3 regions of the Rhodococcus sp. B50 genome follow, and region 2 is predicted to be linked to each of the others. Evidence: riboswitches for the same ligand, from Rfam matches in the RefSeq annotation. Region 2 holds a riboswitch; each other region holds the start of a gene.
What was found. Region 2 has a riboswitch for thiamine pyrophosphate ahead of GON09_RS10620 (3-oxoacyl-ACP reductase). Riboswitches for the same ligand answer to the same signal wherever they lie in the genome.
Positions count from the first base shown of each region.

Region 1: it holds a riboswitch for thiamine pyrophosphate, as region 2 does, so the genes downstream of both, thiC (phosphomethylpyrimidine synthase ThiC) here and GON09_RS10620 (3-oxoacyl-ACP reductase) in region 2, are expected to answer to the same signal.
Region 3: it holds a riboswitch for thiamine pyrophosphate, as region 2 does, so the genes downstream of both, GON09_RS12155 (ABC transporter substrate-binding protein) here and GON09_RS10620 (3-oxoacyl-ACP reductase) in region 2, are expected to answer to the same signal.

Region 1 is NZ_WPAG02000003.1:307,358-313,795, forward strand. It holds gene GON09_RS25860 (potassium channel family protein) at 1-646, shown strand, start outside; gene thiC (phosphomethylpyrimidine synthase ThiC) at 808-2,592, opposite strand; TPP riboswitch at 2,591-2,700, opposite strand; gene GON09_RS25870 (ArsR/SmtB family transcription factor) at 2,842-3,180, shown strand; gene GON09_RS25875 (substrate-binding protein) at 3,196-4,611, shown strand; gene nthB (nitrile hydratase subunit beta) at 5,503-6,183, shown strand; gene nthA (nitrile hydratase subunit alpha) at 6,247-6,438, shown strand, end outside.
Region 2 is NZ_WPAG02000002.1:2,258,406-2,264,843, forward strand. It holds gene GON09_RS10615 (LLM class flavin-dependent oxidoreductase) at 1-824, opposite strand, end outside; gene GON09_RS10620 (3-oxoacyl-ACP reductase) at 824-1,588, opposite strand; TPP riboswitch at 1,642-1,733, opposite strand; gene GON09_RS10625 (stealth family protein) at 1,996-3,477, shown strand; gene GON09_RS10630 (phosphodiesterase) at 3,520-4,440, opposite strand; gene GON09_RS10635 (alpha/beta fold hydrolase) at 4,619-5,521, opposite strand; gene GON09_RS10640 (MarR family winged helix-turn-helix transcriptional regulator) at 5,600-6,067, shown strand; gene GON09_RS10645 (esterase/lipase family protein) at 6,159-6,438, shown strand, end outside.
Region 3 is NZ_WPAG02000002.1:2,588,510-2,594,947, reverse strand. It holds gene GON09_RS12185 (lipase family protein) at 1-524, opposite strand, end outside; gene GON09_RS12180 (GNAT family N-acetyltransferase) at 671-1,177, shown strand; tRNA gene GON09_RS12175 (tRNA-Leu) at 1,197-1,270, shown strand; gene GON09_RS12170 (hypothetical protein) at 1,384-1,728, opposite strand; gene GON09_RS12165 (ABC transporter ATP-binding protein) at 1,873-2,646, opposite strand; gene GON09_RS12160 (ABC transporter permease) at 2,643-3,428, opposite strand; gene GON09_RS12155 (ABC transporter substrate-binding protein) at 3,409-4,419, opposite strand; TPP riboswitch at 4,456-4,552, opposite strand; gene GON09_RS12150 (hypothetical protein) at 4,930-6,438, shown strand, end outside.

The sequences.
Region 1 (6,438 bases), on a different contig from region 2:
GGCGGCGATGGTGTTCACGGCCATGTTCACCGCCGGGATAATCGAACGTCTACTCGGAGCCAGCCTCATCGGCTTGATCGGTCAACGGGTTCTACCTCGCCGCAACCACGTCATCGTGGTCGGCTTGGGGCAGGTCGGACTCCGGCTGTGCCTTGAACTCCGAAAACTCGGCATCCCCGTCGTAGCCATCGAACGAGACGATCGAGCCCGCAACCTGCGCCTGGCCCGAGCACTGAACATCCCCACCATCGTCGGGCACGGCACCGACAGAACCCTCCTCGAACGCGCCCGCCTCGACCGAGCCCTCTGCCTGGCCGCCGTGGGCTCCGACGACCGCGACAACATCGCCATCTCCGTAGCAGCCCACGGCGTACATCCCGCAACCAGGCTCGTCCTCAGAGCCGGCGAAAACGAAGCCCTCACCGACACCGGATCCCTGATCCCGCTGGGGATTACCAGGAATGTCGCAATGATGAGCGCGACCTTCGTCGTCGCGCGTCTGCTCGGTCTGGACGCCCATCGAGTCGTAGTTGCGAATAGCACAATCCACCTCGAACTCAACGGGACTTTCGAACAGTTCGTCCTCTCCGCACGACACCATTGCCCCCACGTCACCAGAACAGATGCTCACTACCCCCTCATTTGAGGTGCGTCTTCGAAAGGCACCACGAGGTAGCGAACATCAATATGGCACGCATCCGGAACGGACAGGCCTATGCCCTGGTGATTGCCGAGTCATGCGGCCCTGTGCGATCTTTTCTTCGTTACGTCGTGACCGCCACCAGCATCCGGAACCCCTCGCATCCCTTATGTGAGCGCACCGCTCGTTTCGGCCCCAGTCGCCTTGTGCCCCGGTGCACCCTCAAGAACAGGAACGGTGGGCGCATCCAAGTACACCGTGCTGCCGGCGGCCCGGAACCGCGCGGACATGTGCTGCGTCCCGGCGACGGCGGCTTGGTCGGCGCCGTCACCGAACCTGGCCCGAATGTCTTGGGAGATGCGCATGGAGCAGAACTTCGGCCCACACATCGAGCAGAAGTGCGCGGTCTTGGCCGGTTCAGCCGGAAGGGTCTCGTCATGGAACTTCTCGGCCGTATCCGGATCCAGTGATAGAGCGAACTGATCCCGCCACCGAAACTCGAAACGCGCCTTCGACAACGCGTCATCACGCTCGACCGCACCCGGATGGCCCTTGGCGACGTCGGCGGCGTGAGCGGCGATCTTGTACGTGATAACTCCGGTCTTCACGTCGTCCCGATTCGGCAGTCCCAGATGCTCCTTCGGGGTGACGTAACACAGCATCGCCGTGCCGTAGCGGGCGATCTCGGTAGCCCCGATCGCGGAAGTGATGTGATCATAGCCCGGAGCAATGTCGGTCACCAGCGGCCCCAGTGTGTAGAAAGGCGCTCCATGACATAACTTCTGCTGCCGCTCCACATTTTCCCGCACCAGATGCATCGGAACATGGCCAGGACCTTCGACCATCACCTGAACGTCATAAGCCCAGGCACGGGTGGTCAGTTCGGCAAGGGTGTCCAACTCGGCATACTGCGCGGCGTCGTTGGCGTCGGCGATCGACCCGGGCCGCAACCCGTCGCCGAGGGAGAATGCGACGTCGTAGCGACCGAAGATCTCGCACAGTTCGTCGAAGTGGGTGTAGAGAAAATTCTCTTCGTGATGGGCGAGACACCAACCGGCCATAATCGAACCCCCTCGGGAGACGATGTCGGTGAGCCGCTCGGCCGTCAGCGGTACGTATCGCAGCAGCACCCCGGCGTGGATGGTCATGTAGTCCACGCCCTGCTCACACTGCTCGATCACGGTGTCGCGGAAGATCTCCCACGTCAGCGCGTCGGCCTGGCCGGCGACCTTCTCCAGGGCCTGGTAAATCGGCACCGTGCCGATCGGCACCGGGGAGTTGCGGATGATCCACTCTCGGGTGGTGTGGATATCTTCGCCGGTGGACAGGTCCATCACTGTGTCCGCGCCCCAGCGGGTGGCCCAGCGCATCTTGTCGACTTCGTCGACGATGGAGCTGGTCACCGCTGAGTTGCCGATGTTGGCATTGATCTTCACCAGGAAGGACTTGCCGATGATCATCGGCTCGGACTCGGGATGGTTGACGTTGGCCGGGATGATTGCCCGCCCTGCCGCCACCTCCGAGCGCACCAGTTCCACGTCGCAGTTCTCCCGCAGTGCCACGAACCGCATCTCCTGGGTGACGATCCCGGCCCGGGCATAGTGCATCTGCGTGACCGTCCGGCCGGTCTTCGCTCGTACCGGGACAGGTCGGGGCCCCTTCCACTCCCGGGACGCCTCTCCACGCCGCACCGCCGAGCGGCCATCGTCGAGCAGATCCCGCTCTCGCCCCGAGTAGTGCTCGACGTCGCCGCGAGCAGCAATCCAGTCGGCGCGCGCCGGCGGGAGCCCGACCAGCGGGTCGCTGCCGGGCCCTGCAGTGCGGTAGACCCGCAACGGCGGGTTCGGCACCCCGCCGGGAGAGTCGTCCAAACGGATCTCCGTGACAGGCACACGCACGTCGTGTTCCTCGTCGTGGACATAGCTCAGGGCATGCGAATTGGATGCACTCATCGGAATCGTTCCTACTTCCTTCGCCGGCATTACCCGGGCAGGTTCGACGGTCGCAGGCTGCCTCAGCCCGATCTCAGCCCCTGCAATAGGGCTCCCGTGGGGACGGCACCGACCCTAACACCCGCCTCGTCCCACTGCAGATGTAGCTGCCCCTGCCCTCCGAGGCCGCGAGCTCGGCCCCTCCTTTACGAGCTGCAAGGAGGTACTCTTCTATATGTCATTGACTGCTGACTCGAGGAGACCGGGACCTTGTCCGCACAGCTGGCCTTCGATGCCCTCGCCGACCCTGTACGGCGAGCCATTCTCACTGTGCTGGCAGAGCGCGATGAATGCAGTGTGAACGAACTGGTCGAACAGATCGACAGCGTGGGACGCACCGGGGTCTCGAACCACCTCCGAATCCTGCGGCATGCGGGATTGGTCACCGAACGTAAGGTTGGCCGCTTCCGCTTCTATTCGGTCGACCCCGCCGGTCCCGCCCGGGACGTCATCGCGATGTTGCACGACTTGTTCCGAGGAGCGCTGGCAGATGCCGTGGAGGCCGCAGACCGCACCGCTATCACCGACACAACCTTGCGACGCGCATAGCTTCCAGGGAACACGGTGACCCAGCTCGTACTGCACGCGGAAGAGTGGACCGCATCCCCACCCTCGGCGGCCTACAGTCTTTTCGGAGCAGGCGCGGAGGCGGGATGGCTGTTCGGCGCGGTATGCGATCGGGTCGAACCCGGTGCCGCCGTGCGTATGGCGGTCCACCTCAGCGGTTCCGGAGCAAAGCCGATCGAAATCCTCGGCCGTATTGCTGCCGCACGTCCGCATGCGTACCTCGATATCGTGCACGACCAGCCTTGGCGAGGGCGTATCAAACTCCGTTTCGAAGCCGCAAATGGTGGCACGAGGGTTCGGCTTATCGCCGAACTCGACCAGCCTGGATTGGAATGGCTGATGCGCCGTCGAGGGTTCCCCACCTCTCAAAACGCCTCTTCCCGTCCCCGTTTGGGCTTGTTGACGTCGAAATCCGGACCCGGCAGTCTTTTCGCCACCTCAATCGACAACGCTGCCATGCTGGCACTGGAGGAAATCAATGCTGAGGGCGGTATCCACGGCCGTCCAGTCGAGTTGATCGTGGGTGATGACGCCACAGACCCGGAGACCGGCGTCATGGAAGCGCGGCGACTCGTCCAGGCAGGTTGCCGGACCATCCTGGTCGCCGCCACATCGGCTACCTACACCGCCGTTGCCGAGGCACTCAGCGATGCACCCGTGCTGCTGGTGCAGCCGGTCATGAACGAAGGAGGGAGCGGCGATCGTCTCCGTCTCCAGCTCGGTGAGCGGCCGGACGACCAGTTGGCAGCAGCCGTGAAGCCGCTCATGCGGATGGAGGGGGTGCGACGATGGTTTCTGGCCGGTGACGATTATTGTTGGCCCCGCACGACACACGGCTTGGCTCGCCAACTGTTGCCCCGGTACGGCGCCCGAGTCGTCGGAGAAAAGTTCGCGTCCATGGGGACTCGAGACTTCGCCCCGATCATCGAAGCGATCCAGAAATCGGGTGCCGACATCGTACTGTCGACCTTCGACGGAGCTGATGCTGTTGCCTTCGAACGGCAGTGCTATGCAATGGGATTGCGGGATCAGTGCATTACACTTGCGCCGGCCTTGGAAGAGTCCACGCTGACGTATATCGGCGACGAAGCGGCCCGTGGCCTCTACACCGTCTCGGGGTACTTCCAAAGATTGCAAACGGATGGCAACGCCTCGCTTCTGAAGAGGTACCAGGCGGAGTTCGGTCCTTGGGCACCGCCGCTGTCGACGTTGAGCGAGTCTGTATTCGAGGCAGTTCACATATGGTGGCAGGCGGCCCGGAAAGCCGAGTATAGCGAGCGGATCGCCGCAGCAATGCGTCACGGCGAGTTTCAGCTACCTCGGGGCACCGTTACTTTGAGCGAGGACCGACTCAGACAGCAGCTCTATTTGACGAAAGCGACTGGCACGGAACTGTATCCCGCCATCGGGTAAGTTCGAGACCACGATTTCTGGTACCGAAGTCCAGGGTATGCGTCTTGATCACCTCGACGTGGTTGCGTCCGCCTACCGCTTCGATCTTCGGCGGGCGGATGCGAAACCTCCGGGACCGCCGTGTGCACCTCTCAGGTCGTCTATGCATCAGTGTCGTCAGGATTGCTTCCGACTACGATCAGGCTCCGCGTCATCGCTGTTTGGCGCGATGTCGATCCCGGTCAAGGCGACGATGACGGCTGCCAGATCCTCCTCTGTCGGATCGGGACCGGATGCGGAGGTCGAGACTTTCTGCCCCGGTGAGGTCTGGTTCCCTCTCGGGGGTGGCTCTGGCTTCATTCTCCATCCTCCTTTGTGCACGTCTCACTGCGGCACATCTGGCCACAGTTCAGCATCTTATGAGATACCTCCGAATGCAGACGGTTCACCGCTCCTTCCGACAGGAATAGACGAGCGTCTTCCAGTAGCCGAAGCGGGCAGCAGTGTGGTTGAATTTGTTGCCGTCGGCGCTGTCGACGGCAGAATGAATGCGCAGCAATTGAACTCAGGTTGGCGACCAACTGCTGGGCTGTCCATAGCGCGTCGGGGCAATACAAGCAAGAACAAGAATGACTGCCACAACGCTGTGCCGACACACGCGAGTGCGGCGCTCCACTGTACGCAGCCCGTCCACAGGATCGGTCTCCAAGATCGCGCCTCCAAACGGCTGACGGGGAGGTTCACTTCCTCCACGGAGCGACTCGCGCTGACGCCGCTACGTCCGGACAGCCCGCAGCTCGGATCGCCCTGTCCGGCGGTAACAAAACGGTACACGTCATTAGGTCATGACGTATTGACGCATTAGGCGAGGGCGCATAGGGTTGGTGACTCACGGCACAAGGAGAGCATTTCATGGATGGAATCCACGATCTCGGTGGCCGCGCCGGCCTAGGCCCCGTCAACCCCGAATCCGATGAACCTGTTTTCCACTCCGATTGGGAGCGGTCAGTTTTGACGATGTTTCCGGCGATGGCGCTGGCCGGCGCGTTCAATCTCGACCAATTCCGGGGCGCGATGGAACAGATTCCCCCGCACGACTATCTGACCTCGCAATACTACGAGCACTGGATGCACGCGATGATCCACCACGGCATCGAGGCAGGCATCTTCGATCCCAACGAACTCGACCGCCGCACCCAGTACTACATGGACCATCCGGACGAAACGACCCCCACGCGGCAGGATCCGCAACTAGTGGAGACGATCTCGCAACTGATCACCCACGGAGCCGACTACCGACGCCCAACCGACACCGAGGCCGCATTCACCGTAGGCGACAAAGTCATCGTGCGGCCGGACGCCTCACCGAACACCCACACCCGCCGCGCCGGGTACGTCCGTGGCCGTGTCGGCGAAATCGTAGCGACCCACGGCGCGTATGTCTTCCCGGACACCAACGCACTCGGCACCGGCGAAAGCCCCGAACACCTGTACACCGTGCGGTTCTCGGCGACCGAATTGTGGGGTGAACCGGCCGCCCCGAACGTCGTCAACCACATCGACGTGTTCGAACCGTACCTGCTACCGGCCTGACCAGGTCATCCGGTCCACCCAGCGAGACGACCCTTCACCACCGACAGAAACGAGTCCACCCCGATGACCGCCCACAATCCCGTCCAGGGCACGTTGCCACGATCGAATGAGGCGATCGCCGCACGCGTGAAGGCCATGGAGGCCATCCTCGTCGACAAGGGCCTGATCTCCACCGACGCCATCGACCACATGTCGTCGGTCTACGAGAACGAGGTCGGTCCTCAACTCGGCGCCAAGATCGTCGCCCGCGCCTGG
Region 2 (6,438 bases):
ACATAGGTCACGAGCCCCGGCAGGATGGCGACCGAACCGGCGTCCCTGCCGACGGAGGCGATGCGTGCACGCAGGTCGGTGGCGTAGTCGAGCGCCGCCGTCATGTCCCACGCGACGGAGTAGACGGCCTCGGCGTGGCGGGCCGCGAGGTTGCGTCCGGTCTCCGAGGCGCCCGCCTGGAACAGCACGGGACGGCCCTGCGGGCACCGCGGCACGGTCAGGGGACCGTCGACGCGGAAGTGCTTGCCCCGGTGATGGATCGGACGGATCGCGTCGGAGTCCAGGAATGCGCCGCCGGCCCGGTCGACGAGGACACCGCCGTCGTCCCACGAATCCCACAGTGCGCACAGCACGTCGATGAACTCCTCCGCCCGCGCATACCGCTCCGCGTGCGGCGGGAGCGCGTCGAATCCGTGGTTGCGCGCTTCGTCGTCGAACATCGAGGTGACGATATTGGCTCCCACGCGGCCACCACTGATGTGGTCGAGCGAGGCCAGCATCCGCGCAGCGTGGAACGGCGTGAAGAAGCTCGCCGAGACGGTGGTGACCAGACCGATGTGCTCGGTCGCGCGCGCCATCGCCGCCAGCGCGGTGAGCGGTTCGAGGAACCAGGTGGTGCCCGCCGTGTACTTCGGGTTGACGCTGTGACCGTCCGCGAAGAACACGGCGTCGAGGCGTCCTCGTTCGGCGGTGCGGGCCAGTTCCTCGAAATACGTGATGTCGCCGATGCGTTCGGCGGCGGAGTCGGGATGCCGCCATGCCGACGAGTGGTGCCCGACGCCGTAGAGGAAGGCGTTGAGGTGGAGGGTGCGCGGTCCGGGCATCAGTTCATCACCAGTCCCCCGTCGACCACCAGGTTCTGCCCCGTAACCGCCCGCGACCAGTCGGATGCGAAGAACAGCACCGCGGCCGCGAAATCCTCGGGGGTGGTGACCTTCCGCAGTGGCGTCGACGACGCGATGAGGTCGAACACCGCCTCCGGTGTCGCCGACGATGCGTCGGTCGTGCGCAGCAGACCGCCGGAGACCATGTTGACGCGGATCCCGTCGGGGCCGAGGTCGGCGGCGAAGGTGCGGGTCAGCGACAGCAGCGCGGCCTTGGCTGCGGTGTAGTCGTGGTACGGGACCACCGGATGCTGGAACAGATTGGTGCCGATGTTGACGACGCTGCCGCGCCCGGCTTCCCGCATGCCCGGCAGCGCGGCCTGGATGACGTTGACGGCACCGCCGACGACTCCGTCGAACTGCGCACCGAAGGCGGCATATCCGATCTCGTCTGCCTTGGCGCGGGCGTCGCCGTTGAACGAGAAGTCGGGCAGTGCGTTGTTGACGACCGTGGTGACGGGACGTCCGAAGTGCTCGCGAGCTTGTGCGAACAGCGACTCGACCTCGCCGCGGTCGGTGACGTCGGCCTTCAGTGCGACGGCCCGCCCGGATCCGATCTTGTCGGCCAGTTCGTGGGCGCTCTCACCGCTGCGTCGGTAGTCGAGAACGACTGCGGCTCCTTCGTCGGCGAACGCCTGCGCGATGCTCTGGCCGAGACCGCGACCGGCACCGGTGATAAGGACGACCTGGTTCTGCAATGACATTTCTGTGCCTTCCCTGTGTGGGGAAGGGTGCGTGAGGGCAACAGACCTCAGGCCTGTCGCCGGCTCGGCATCCCTTCGCTCGCATAATCGAGATCAGGTTCGACGGGTGTTCTCTCAGCCGTTTCCGGCACCCCGTGTCGAGTCCTGCGCACAGGTTACACCTCGGGATCTCGACCCCTCCGAGACCGTCGGCGCCGGCATTCATCAGATCGTCACACCACCGACGCGGGAACTTAGCTCAGATCGGCGTTAAAATGGGCCTTTCCTGTCCCGACCCGTGAAAGGAGATTCCGACGCACTCGCCGGCCCCCTACAACGCTCCCTATGTCTCCCTTTCTCAGCAGGTCGGAGACGCCCCGCCACTCGACCGCACCCCGGTTCCCGGACCCTCGAGACACGAGGACGTCGTGTGGTTCGAGGATCGCTACGCGATCCCCATCACCACGACCACGCCCGACGAGGCGCAGATCGAGGACGTGCTGTTCCTGCGCCGCGTGCTCGACCGGGCACGCATCGACTACCTCCTCGTGCGCGACGACAGCGAACGTCCGATCCTGGCGATCGATCGGTCCGACCGTACGAGGCTGCGTGCCGCCCTGGCCGAGGGGTGCGCCGGCGAGCCCTTCTACTCGAAGGCCGTCGGTTCGAAGCGACGCTCGGTCCTCGTCGCGGACGGACGCCTGTCGCGTGACAAGAAGGACCGGGTGTTCCGGCTGTTCCGACCGCGGGTCGAGCTCACCAGCGGGTTGCGCTACGGTGCGTCGAACGGCGTGGAGATCGAACTGTGGACCTACACCGACGACGAGGTGATCATGCCTCGCCCGAACGCTCTCACCCGCACGACCGCACTGCGCGACGAGATGCGTCGGACGACCGTGGAACGGTACGGGCAATTGTGGCCGACCATCGAAGGGATGTTCGACCGGCATCCCGGCGATATCCCGTTCGAGATCGACCTCGTGTTCTCGTGGGTCGACGGGTCGTCGAAGTCGTTCCAGGCCAAGCGCGCGAAGCTCATGCAGAACTATGTCGTCGGCGAAGGTGACGACTCGCCGGCGCGCTATCGGCAGATCGACGAACTCAAGTACGCCCTGCGTTCGGTCCACATGTATGCGCCCTGGGTGCGGCGGATCTTCGTCGCTACCGACTCGCCGCGACCGGCTTGGCTCGCCGACGATCCGCGCGTGACGTTCGTGCGCAGCGAGGAGTTCTTCACCGATCCGTCCGCGCTGCCCACCTACAACTCGATGGCGGTCGAGGCGCAGCTGCACCACATCCCGGGACTGTCCGAGCATTTCCTGTACTCCAACGACGACATGTTCTTCGGTCGACGGGTGAGCCCGAGCCTGTTCTTCTCCGGCGGCGGTGTCGGCAAGTTCATAGAGTGCGACGTGCGGATCGGCCTCGGCCGAAACAACGCGTCGCGCAGCGGGTTCGAGAACTCCGCCCGAATGAACCGCAAACTCCTGCAGGACCGCTTCGGGGTCACCATCACTCGGCACCTCGAACACACACCGGTCCCGCTGCGCAGGTCGATCATGGCGGAGATGGAGCGCGAGTTCGCGGACGAGTTCGCGGCGACGGCGGCGAGCCCGTTCCGGGCGGCCGACAACATCTCGGTGACGAATTCCTTCTACCACTACTACACACTGTTGACCGGCCGTGCGGTGCAGCAGACGACGGCGAAGGTGGAGTACGTCGACACCACGGTGAAGACCGGGCTGCGCCGCCTGGACACGATCCTGGCGCGCCGTAATCTCGACCTGTTCTGCCTCAACGACGGCAGCACGCCCGAGGTCGACCTGGAGCTGCGCACCGCGAAGGTCACGCAGTTCCTCGAGCGGTACTACCCGATTCCGGCGCCCTGGGAAGCCGACTATCCCGGCTGACGCGAGAACTCGGCGGGACTGCTCCGGTCCCGCCGAGTCCGATCAGACGCGAACGATGAGGTCGGGGTTCTCCGGTATGCGGATGCCGGCTTCGGCGAGTCGCCGCACGGTGTCCTCCGCGGAATGGGGTCGACCGGTGGTGGCGTAGCTTCCGCTGGGCACCACCGAGTGAACGATGGTCTCCGGGTAGACGTGCACCAGGTTGAACCCCTGAGCGCCGTCGTGTCCGCGCTGCGACCCCACCGGAACGTTCAGATCCTGCGTGTAGCAGGTCGACGAGGCGACGGACACCGGGATGCCCGCGAACGTGGCCGAGGTCGAGTAGTGCAGGTGGCCGCCGAGGATGGCGCGCACATCGGTGCCGCGCAGCACTTCGGCGAGGCCCGCTTGGTCGCGGAGCTCGACGAGCACGGCCATGTCGAAGACGCTCGGCACCGGCGGATGATGCAGTGCGAGAACGGTACCGAACGGGGCGGGTGTCGAGAGCTCGTCGGCCAGCCAGGCGAGCTGCTCGGCAGAGACTTCGCCGTGGTGGTGACCCGGAACCGAAGTGTCGAGCGTGATGATCCGCAGCCCGCCGATCATGCGGACTTCGTCGATGGGCGTGCCGGCGGGCGCTTCGTCCAGGAGTTCTTCTCGGAAAACGGCCCGGTCGTCATGGTTACCCATGGCCCAGACGATCTCGGCGCCGAGCGCCGCTGCCAGCGGCTCGACGAGACCGCGGAGCTTGCGGTAGGCGTCGGGTTGACCGCGATCGGCGAGGTCGCCGGTGAACACCAGAGCGTCGGGACGGACCTGCGAGGCACGGATGTCCTCGAGGATCAGTCCGAGGCGAGTGTCGGCGTCGACGGTGCCGTAGAGGAGTTCGTCTCCACCGACGAGGTGTGTATCGGTGAGATGAAGGAGGGTGTGCGAAGGTCTGGGATATTCGGCTGTTCGCTCAGGGGCTGGAGAGCTGCCCATGATCTCTCACTTCCATTCGCCCGTTTCGGGGCACTCGATCGCCATCAACGGTAGCGATTGTGTTTCTACGACTCCATGGCTTCTGGATCACATCGAGACCCTGAACCCGCGGCGAACACCCCGTTACCGCGCGGTGAGCTGCGGAAATGGACACCCGGACACCGGATGGTGATCTGGCTCACAACCCGGGATCGATACGCACCTCTGCATCCAGTGCGTCCCGCAGCACGGCATCGATCTCGTCGCTCGGGTGCATGGGCAGAGTGTGGTGGGTACCGACGGTCAGCGTGACGGCCCGGCAGGACGGTAGGGCCTTCCGTACAGTACGTGCCACCTTGTCCGGGTCGTGCACTCGTCCGAACGGCGCGAGCACCACCGTGACGTCGGCAGTGCACCGCCCCAGCGCTTCCGCTGACGGCCGCCGGGGCACGATCGTCTTCGAAGTCGGGAAGTGCGCCGCGCCGAGCGCCATCAGGGTGATCCAGTCGGGATCGAGTTGTGCCCCTCGGGTTTCCCACTCGAGGAATGCCCGTTCGCGGGCGGCGGTGGGCCGGACGAGAACAGGAAGTGCCCGCAGGAGATATCCGGGCCGCATCCCGGCAAAGCACGAGTTGGGGTCGAGCAGCACGAGCCGGTCAATCCGTTCGGGAGTCCGCACGGCTGCCGCGAGTGCGATCATCGCGCCGTACGAGTGACCGACGAGTGCGCACCGCGTCGCCCCGACGGTATCGGCGACGGATCCGAGCCATTCGAGCAGATCGTCGACGTTGCGAACGGGATCGCCGGAGGCGACGCTGCGTCCGACATCCCCGATGAGGTCGACGGCCAGCACGCGATGACGCTCCCCCAACGCGGCGGCGTTGGCGAACCAGACGATGGAGGTCGCTCCGGCGCCGGGGAGGAGCAGGACCGGTGGAGCTTCGGGTGAACCGTACTCGGTGACGCGGGTGGTGCCGAAGCGCGAAGGAAGGTCGTGAATCTTGGTGCCGCGCGGCCACTTCGCGAGAAGTGTGTCGTACGCGTCGTAGAACGCGCGGCCGTCGGCCGTGTCGACGAAGGGCGTACGTGGTGACCGGATCATCGGAACCTCCACCGTCGAATATCTCGATGATCGAGATACTAGGTGGGCGAGTAGAGTCTGTCGAGAGGCGGAGGTGACGTGACGGACGACGGCAGACTCGACATGATCCACCGGTTGCGCGCGCTCACCGTGCAACTCGATCTGCTAGGCGCCGAATTCGCACAGAAACACGCGCTGCATCCCACCGATCTGCGAGCGCTGATCGGACTTCTCGACCGGGAACGGGCCGGGGAGATCGCGACACCCGGCTGGCTCGCCGAGCACCTGCGGCTCAACACCGCCTCGGTCACCGCACTCGTCGACAGGCTCGAACGGGCCGGTCACGTGCGGCGGGATCGCGACAGCGACGACCGGAGGCGCGTGATCCTGCGCGTAACCCCGGCGGCCGAGAAACTCGGATGGGATTTCTTCGGTCCGCTCTTCGCCCGGGCATCCGCCGCGCTCGAGTCCTTCTCCGAGCCGCAACTGGAGGTCGTGCGGGAATTTCTCGGCTCCATGACCGACGCCGTGGAGTCCGCGCGCTCCTCGGAGGACACCGAGGCCTGAGGCAGCACCGACCCGCATGGGAACCGCACTGCCCGACAGGGAGAATTTCTGTTAACTTCCATGCCCATCCACATACTTCGGGGGGATGGGAATGCAGATACGCTCTTGGGTCGCCGCGGCACTCGCGGTCGCCTTCACCGTGGTTGGGGCAGGAACGGCAGCCGCCGAGGAGCCCGTTCCTCCCCTACCCGTCGGAAAAACGTTCCTGGACGGGTTCGCTCACGAGTTCGGCGATCCGAACGGCAGCGCGCTCGGCACGAACGACTGGGACTGCGTCCCGTCGGAGGAACATCCGGATCCCGTCGTGCTCGTCCATGGCACGGTGCTCAACCGGCACAACAACTGGTCGTACCTCGGGCCCCTCCTCGCGA
Region 3 (6,438 bases), 330 kb from region 2:
CGTGCGGCGCCGTAGGCGCTGTTCGGTCCGAGATGGTCGGGCACGGCCAGCGACCAGCCGCGCTGGATCGCGATGAGCAGACCGGGGGACTCCCGGATCCCTCGTAGCGGGTTCGGCGCGTACAGCGCGGCCGACGGGGCGCACTCGAGCCCGAGCGCATTGATGATCGCCTGGTAGGAGACGAGCGGGCGACCCGGCGCGCCGCCCTGGGGTGACAGCACGGTCGTCACGGCGGAGATCGGCTCGCCGGTGGAGTTCGTCGACCGGAACTTCAGCTGGACGGCATCGGTGGCGGGGAACCCGAGAGGGGCCGGAACGACGCGGGTGGCGAGGACATCACCGGGTTGCCGGTCGGCGATGTCGTCCGGGGTGTTGTAGAAGGAGTCGCTCAGGGACGCCGGATAGACGACGCCCTCGGCATGTGCGGAGGGCGTGGCCACCAGGCCCGGTGTCGCTGCGAGAGCCATGACGGCTACCGCGGAGGCGAGTCGCCCGGCCAGTGGTCGTGAGGTCGTGAAGCGCATTCATGCTCCTTCTCTTCGTGCCCGGTCCACCACCGGCTGTCCGCTGTGTACTTGTGCCCCGCACGGATGTCGGCCGGAAATCGAGGTGCGTTACAGCCCGGCCGAGGCGCACACTCGGAGTCGGATCCGAGGAGAGCCGAGGAGCAATGAGGATCGAACCATATGCGGCCGAACGACGAAGCGACGTCCTCGATCTCTCCATCCGGGCGTGGCGTCCCGTCTTCGAGTCGTACCGACCCGCCGTCCCGGCCTTCGTCTACGACTCCTTCTATCCGAACGGCTGGGAGGCTCGGCAGATCGACGATCTCGGCAGGGTCCTCGACGACGAACCGGAGTCGGTCCACCTTGCCGTCGAGGACGACGAGGTGCTCGGCTGGGTGTCGGTGCGCGTGCACCCCGAGGACAGCATGGGCGAGATCCACGTACTGGCCGTCGACCCCCGTCATCAACGGAAAGGCGTGGCGACGGCCTTGATGAACCACGCCGACCGACTCGTCCGCGACGCCGGAATGACGATGATGATGGTCGAGACGGGCGGCGATCCCGGACATGCCGGCGCGCGTGCCGTCTACGAGGGTGCCGGATACGAACGGTGGCCCGTCGCACGGTACTTCAAGAATCTCGCGCCCCGGCGCGGTGGTGGACAGTCGTGAACGCTAATGTGATCCCCACGCCCCTATAGCCCAATTGGCAGAGGCAGCGGACTTAAAATCCGCCAAGTGTGGGTTCGAGTCCCACTGGGGGCACAGGTCCGGGATCGCCCCGATGCATCCGCGACATCTCTTGCCATCCGCTACAGCAATTGCCGTAGCGGATGGCGATTCTTGCAGCGGATGGATGACCACAGCTCGGAGGTGCGTTATGCCTCCGCAGGCAGTTGCGGAGCGCTCTGGGCCTGGAGCTGCTCGGCGCGTCCGTTCATCAGGTAGCCGGTCATCTCCGGATGTGTCGATAGGTAGAACGCACCGTCGGCTGCCTGCGCGAAGATCCGCTCCGCTGCCTCGAGCGCGGGCATGGCGGTCTCGCCGACCTTGAACATCGCCTCGGGTTCGAGCGCACCGGCTTCCGAGTCCCCGCCGGCCCGTTCGAAGATCCTGCTGACCACCGGGCCTGGCAGAACCGCGGCGACGATGATGTCGTATCCCGCCGCCGCGACCTCCAGCTTCAGGCACTCGGTCAGGGCGAGCGTCGAGTGCTTGGACACGATGCAGGGGGCTGACGCGGGGCTGCTCCGACCCCGCCTCGTCGGACACCTCCGCTACCGTTCTCGCCATCCGCTACGGCAATTTCTGTAGCGGCTGGCGAACTTTGTAGCGGGTGCACCGCCGGTGGGCAGAGCGACCGGCGACTATCTGGAGGGCATCCTCCGCTGACCGTTTCCGTGTCGTGAACGGTGCAGGACGTCCAGCAGTTCGTGCTCGAGCGCCACGAACTCGCTCGACGCGCATGTCTCCAGCGTTCGCGGCCGAGGCGGCGGCACGCGCACCTCGTGCTGCACCCGGGCCGGCCGCGGACCGAGGACGACGACCCGGTCGGACAGCAACACCGCCTCGCGCACGTCGTGCGTCACCATGAGCACCGTCCACCGATGGTGCTGCCACACCTCCTGCAACCACAACTGCATCTCGGTGCGGGTGAGTGAATCCAGCGCGCCGAACGGTTCGTCGAGGAGGAGCACGTCGCGTCCCTGCAGCACGGTGCGTGCGAGCGACGCGCGTTGACGCATCCCACCCGACAGCTGTTGCGGCGCCGCGTCTTCGAATCCGTCCAGGCCGAAGGTCGGCAACAGTTCGCGGGCACGGACTCGGGCGTCGGACCGTCGCACACCCTGCACCTCGAGGCCCAGGGTGCAGTTGTCGAGCACCGTCCGCCACGGGAACAGCAGGTCCTTCTGCGGCATCAACGCGACCCGCCCGGGCGCGGTGTGGGAGTTGCCGACGAGAACCTCACCGGCGTCGGGCTGTTCGAGTCCCGCGACGATCGAGAACAGCGTCGACTTGCCGCACCCGCTCGGTCCGATGAAGGACACGAATTCACCGGGCTCCACGGAACAGTCGATGCCCTCGATCACCGCTCGGTCGCCGTACGCCTTGTGGACCGATGCCATCGTCACCGCACTCATTTCGCATCCTTCGTGAGTGCCCACGGCGCGACCAGCCGTTCGACGACGTAGGTCGACGCGTACAGCGTGAGCGACAGGACGGCGGTGACCACCACCGCCGCGAGTACGAGATCGGTTCGGAACGAGTTCTTCTGCGCACTCATGTAGATGCCCAGACCGGATGTCGCACCGACGTATTCGGCGAAGACCGCGCCGACCACCGCGTAGGTGATCCCGATCCGCAGGGCGGTGAAGAAACGGGGGAGCGCGGACGGTAGCCGCACGTAACGGAACTGCTGCCACCGCGACGCACCCATGCTGCGCAGCAACGCTCCCGCCTCCCGGTCGGCCGCCGCGAACCCTTCGAGGAGTCCGATGGCGACGGGGAAGAAGGTCACCAGGGCGATGACGAGGATCTTCGGCAACAGCCCGAAGCCGAACCAGATGATCATCAACGGCGCGATCGCGATGATCGGCAGGGTCTGCGACACCACGAACAGGGGCACGAAGGCCCGCCGCAGCCACGGTGAGAAGTCCACGGCGATGGCGAGCGCCCACGCGAGTGCCAGCGACACGGCGAACCCGACGAGGGTGACCTGGAGGGTGGACCAGGCGTGCCCGGCGATGTCGACCCGATGCACCCACCCCTGCGTGAGAACGCGCGCGGGGGAGGGCAACACCTGCGGACGGATTCCGCTCACCACGACGTACGTCTGCCAGATCCCGGCGAGCGCCCCCGCGACGAGCAGTGCGGGAAGGAATCGGCGTACGCGGCCGGTGGGCTCAGTCTTGGAGGTAGTCATCGGTGAAGTAGGTCGACCAGTCGGGTTCGGTGGTCAGCGGGCTGCCGTCGGGTCCCGAGAGCACGCCGGTCTCGTAGAGGAAGCGGGCGTAACCCGACCACTTTCCGGTGTCGAACGTCCCGGCGGCGCCGGATGCGTCCCGCATGTACTCGGCGGCGAGCATGCGCTGGCTCTCGTAGACGAGTTCCTCGTCGGCGAAGGCCCCGGGATTCGCCTCGATCAGGGCCCGGGCTCCTCGGTCGGGGTCGTCGGCCGCGATCCGGTAGCCCTGCTGCAGTGCCTGCACGAAGGCACGAGCCTGCTCCGGGTTCTCCGTCATCCAGTCCTCGTTGCCGTCGACGACGATCGCATACGCGTCGGGGAAGCCGTAGTCGGTGAAGCGGAAGTACCGCATCGGCAGGCCGCGGTGCTCGGCCTCGAGGCCCTCCCAGGCCAGGTACGACACGGTGAAGTCCGCGGTGGACGAGTAGACCGCCTCGTACGACGACGTCCCGAGCGTCACCTCCTCGAACTCCCCGCGACCGCCGTCGTTGCGGATCACCTCGGCGAGCATCTCGTTTTCGCCGGGGTTCGCGAAGCCCGCGAAGGTCTTGCCGTCGAGTTCCGCCGGCCGCGTGATATCGGGATTGTCACTCCGGACGGCGATCCCCGTCGCCCAGTGCTGCAGGGGTGCGAGGACCGCGAGGGTGCGGGACCCGGCCGCCCTGGCAATGGTCGAGGTGGCATGCGTCGAGATTCCGAATTCGGCGCTCCCGGCGTCGACGAGGGTGTCGGGCGTCGCGTTGTTGTACGGCAGGATCTCGACGTCGAGTCCTGCATCGGCGAACAGGCCCTCCTGCTGCGCCACGTACAGCCCGGTGTGATTGGTGTTGGGCGTCCAGTCCAGCGCGAATCGGATGGTGTCGCTCTCGGAACCGGACGAGCACCCGACGACCGCGGTGAGCGCGGCGACGAGGGTGAGCAGTCCGGCGAGAGATCGCCGCGCGTTCACTGCGCGGGTCGGGAACGGAACGGCGTGTGGACAAGCATGGTCATGTCGGGACATCCCTTCGTCAGCATTACCTGATGAGGTTCGACGGGTGTGATCTCAGCCCCGCTCGTGCGGAGCACCCCGTGTCACCGGCGACCCTAGCACTGCGGCTCCCAGGCGCCTCCAGGGCGGCGGCAGAACGAAGGTGTGACACGAAGTTACGTAAATGCCCAGGTCAAGAGATCACCCTCACATTTCACCCGTAACGGAAGAGTCGAAGGTCCCGACTCTTCGAGTGATGGTCCTGGTCACCTCCCCCACGCCAGGGACCATCGCTCCGCGCGCAACTCCCCCGATGCGCGGACGATGAAGGGCCCGTCGGTGAACACCGACGGGCCCTTCCTTCTGCTGTTTCCGGGGATCCGACCCCGTTCGGCGGTATTCCGGGCGCACGATCCCGTTCGGCGGTGTTCGATGCGCGCGAACCCGTTCGGCGGTGTTCAATGCACACGAACCGATCGGGGGATGGGGATGCGTGCATCGATGGGGGCCGCAGTAGTTGCTGCGGTGATCGGAAGTGTCCTGACGGCACCGGCGGTGTCGGCTGAGCCGACGGGACGTACCGAAATGTCGTACGCCTCGTCGGCGCCACTGGCCGGCGACGTGCTCGGATCCGTGGTGTCGATACCCGCACCGCTGCCGCCCGAGGCGGGACCGAGACCGGCCATGTGCGACCGGTTGTCGTATCTGCGGTGGCGATCGGCGGAGGGTCCGGAGAGGTCGGCCGACGCCGACCGGATCCTCGTTGCCCAACCCGGGATCTTCGAGGGAGCGGGCGCGTTCGAGAGCGTCGCACGCAACACCGTCATCGCGGCGGCGGCCCGCGGTGCCCATATCGAGTTCTGGGCACTGGACCGGCGATCGAACTGCCTCGAAGACCACACCGGTGTGCAGGCATCGCTGCGGACGGGTTCGCTCGACACCGCAACCGACTACTATTTCGGCGGCGCCGAGATCGGCGGGCAGCGGTTCGCCGGACACGCGACCGGCGGCGACGTCGCGTGGCTCTCCCACGTCGGACTCGAGCAGACACTGCGCGACCAGTACGACCTGTTACGTCACGAACTTCCCGACCCGGCACTGCGGAAGCGGAAAGTGTTGTGCGGCGGACATTCTCTCGGCGGTTTCATCACCGGTTACTTTGCGGAATGGGATTTCGACGGAGATCCTGCCACCACCGGCGACGCCGGCTACAACCAGTGCGGTGGGTACTTCGCGCTCGACACGGTGATCAAGGCGGGCGCGCCGTTCCCCGGGCGGGGTGCCCTGCCGGATCTACCCGATGCGGTGTCGGCGCCGCTCGATGCCGTGGCCGGTGCGATCTCCACGGCGTCCCCGGTGCTGGCACTTCCTGCGGTCATCAATCCCGAGACGACGAACCTGCTCGCACTCACCGGACTCGCCGCGAGACTCGACCCGGACGGAACCGACGGAATCGTCCCGCGGATGCCCGACAGTCCGAACGTCGACTGGACGTTGCGCACTCTGCTGTCGCGGGATTACGCGATGTTCGCGACGGGCGACCCGGACGTGCGGACACTGAACGCGACCAACGAGGCCGTGCTGGGTGCGATCCTCGACGACAATTCGCAACCGTTGGGATTCCTGCAGGCGAGCGTCGGATTCATCACCGGTGCGCCCGTGCGCGACAAGCTGTTTCCTGTCCCCGGTACTCCGGAGGTGCTCGGGTCCGGTCTGTTCGGTGATGCACCCAAGGCGTCGCCGGAGGTCTTCGCCGATCCGGGAATCCTCTACCGGTGGCTCGACTACGACGAGGTGGGCGCCGCGGCGTCGTCACCCGACGAAGCGCGGTACACCGATCGGGGGAGCGAGGTGACGTCGATCGCGGAGCTGGCGCGGAATCTGTCGGAGCCACCCCTTGATTTCACCGAGTGGTACTTTCCGTCGAAGCTTCCGTTCGATCTGGCGTCGGCGACCCGCTTCGAAGGTCATCTCCACCGCGACGGCGTCACCCGCAAT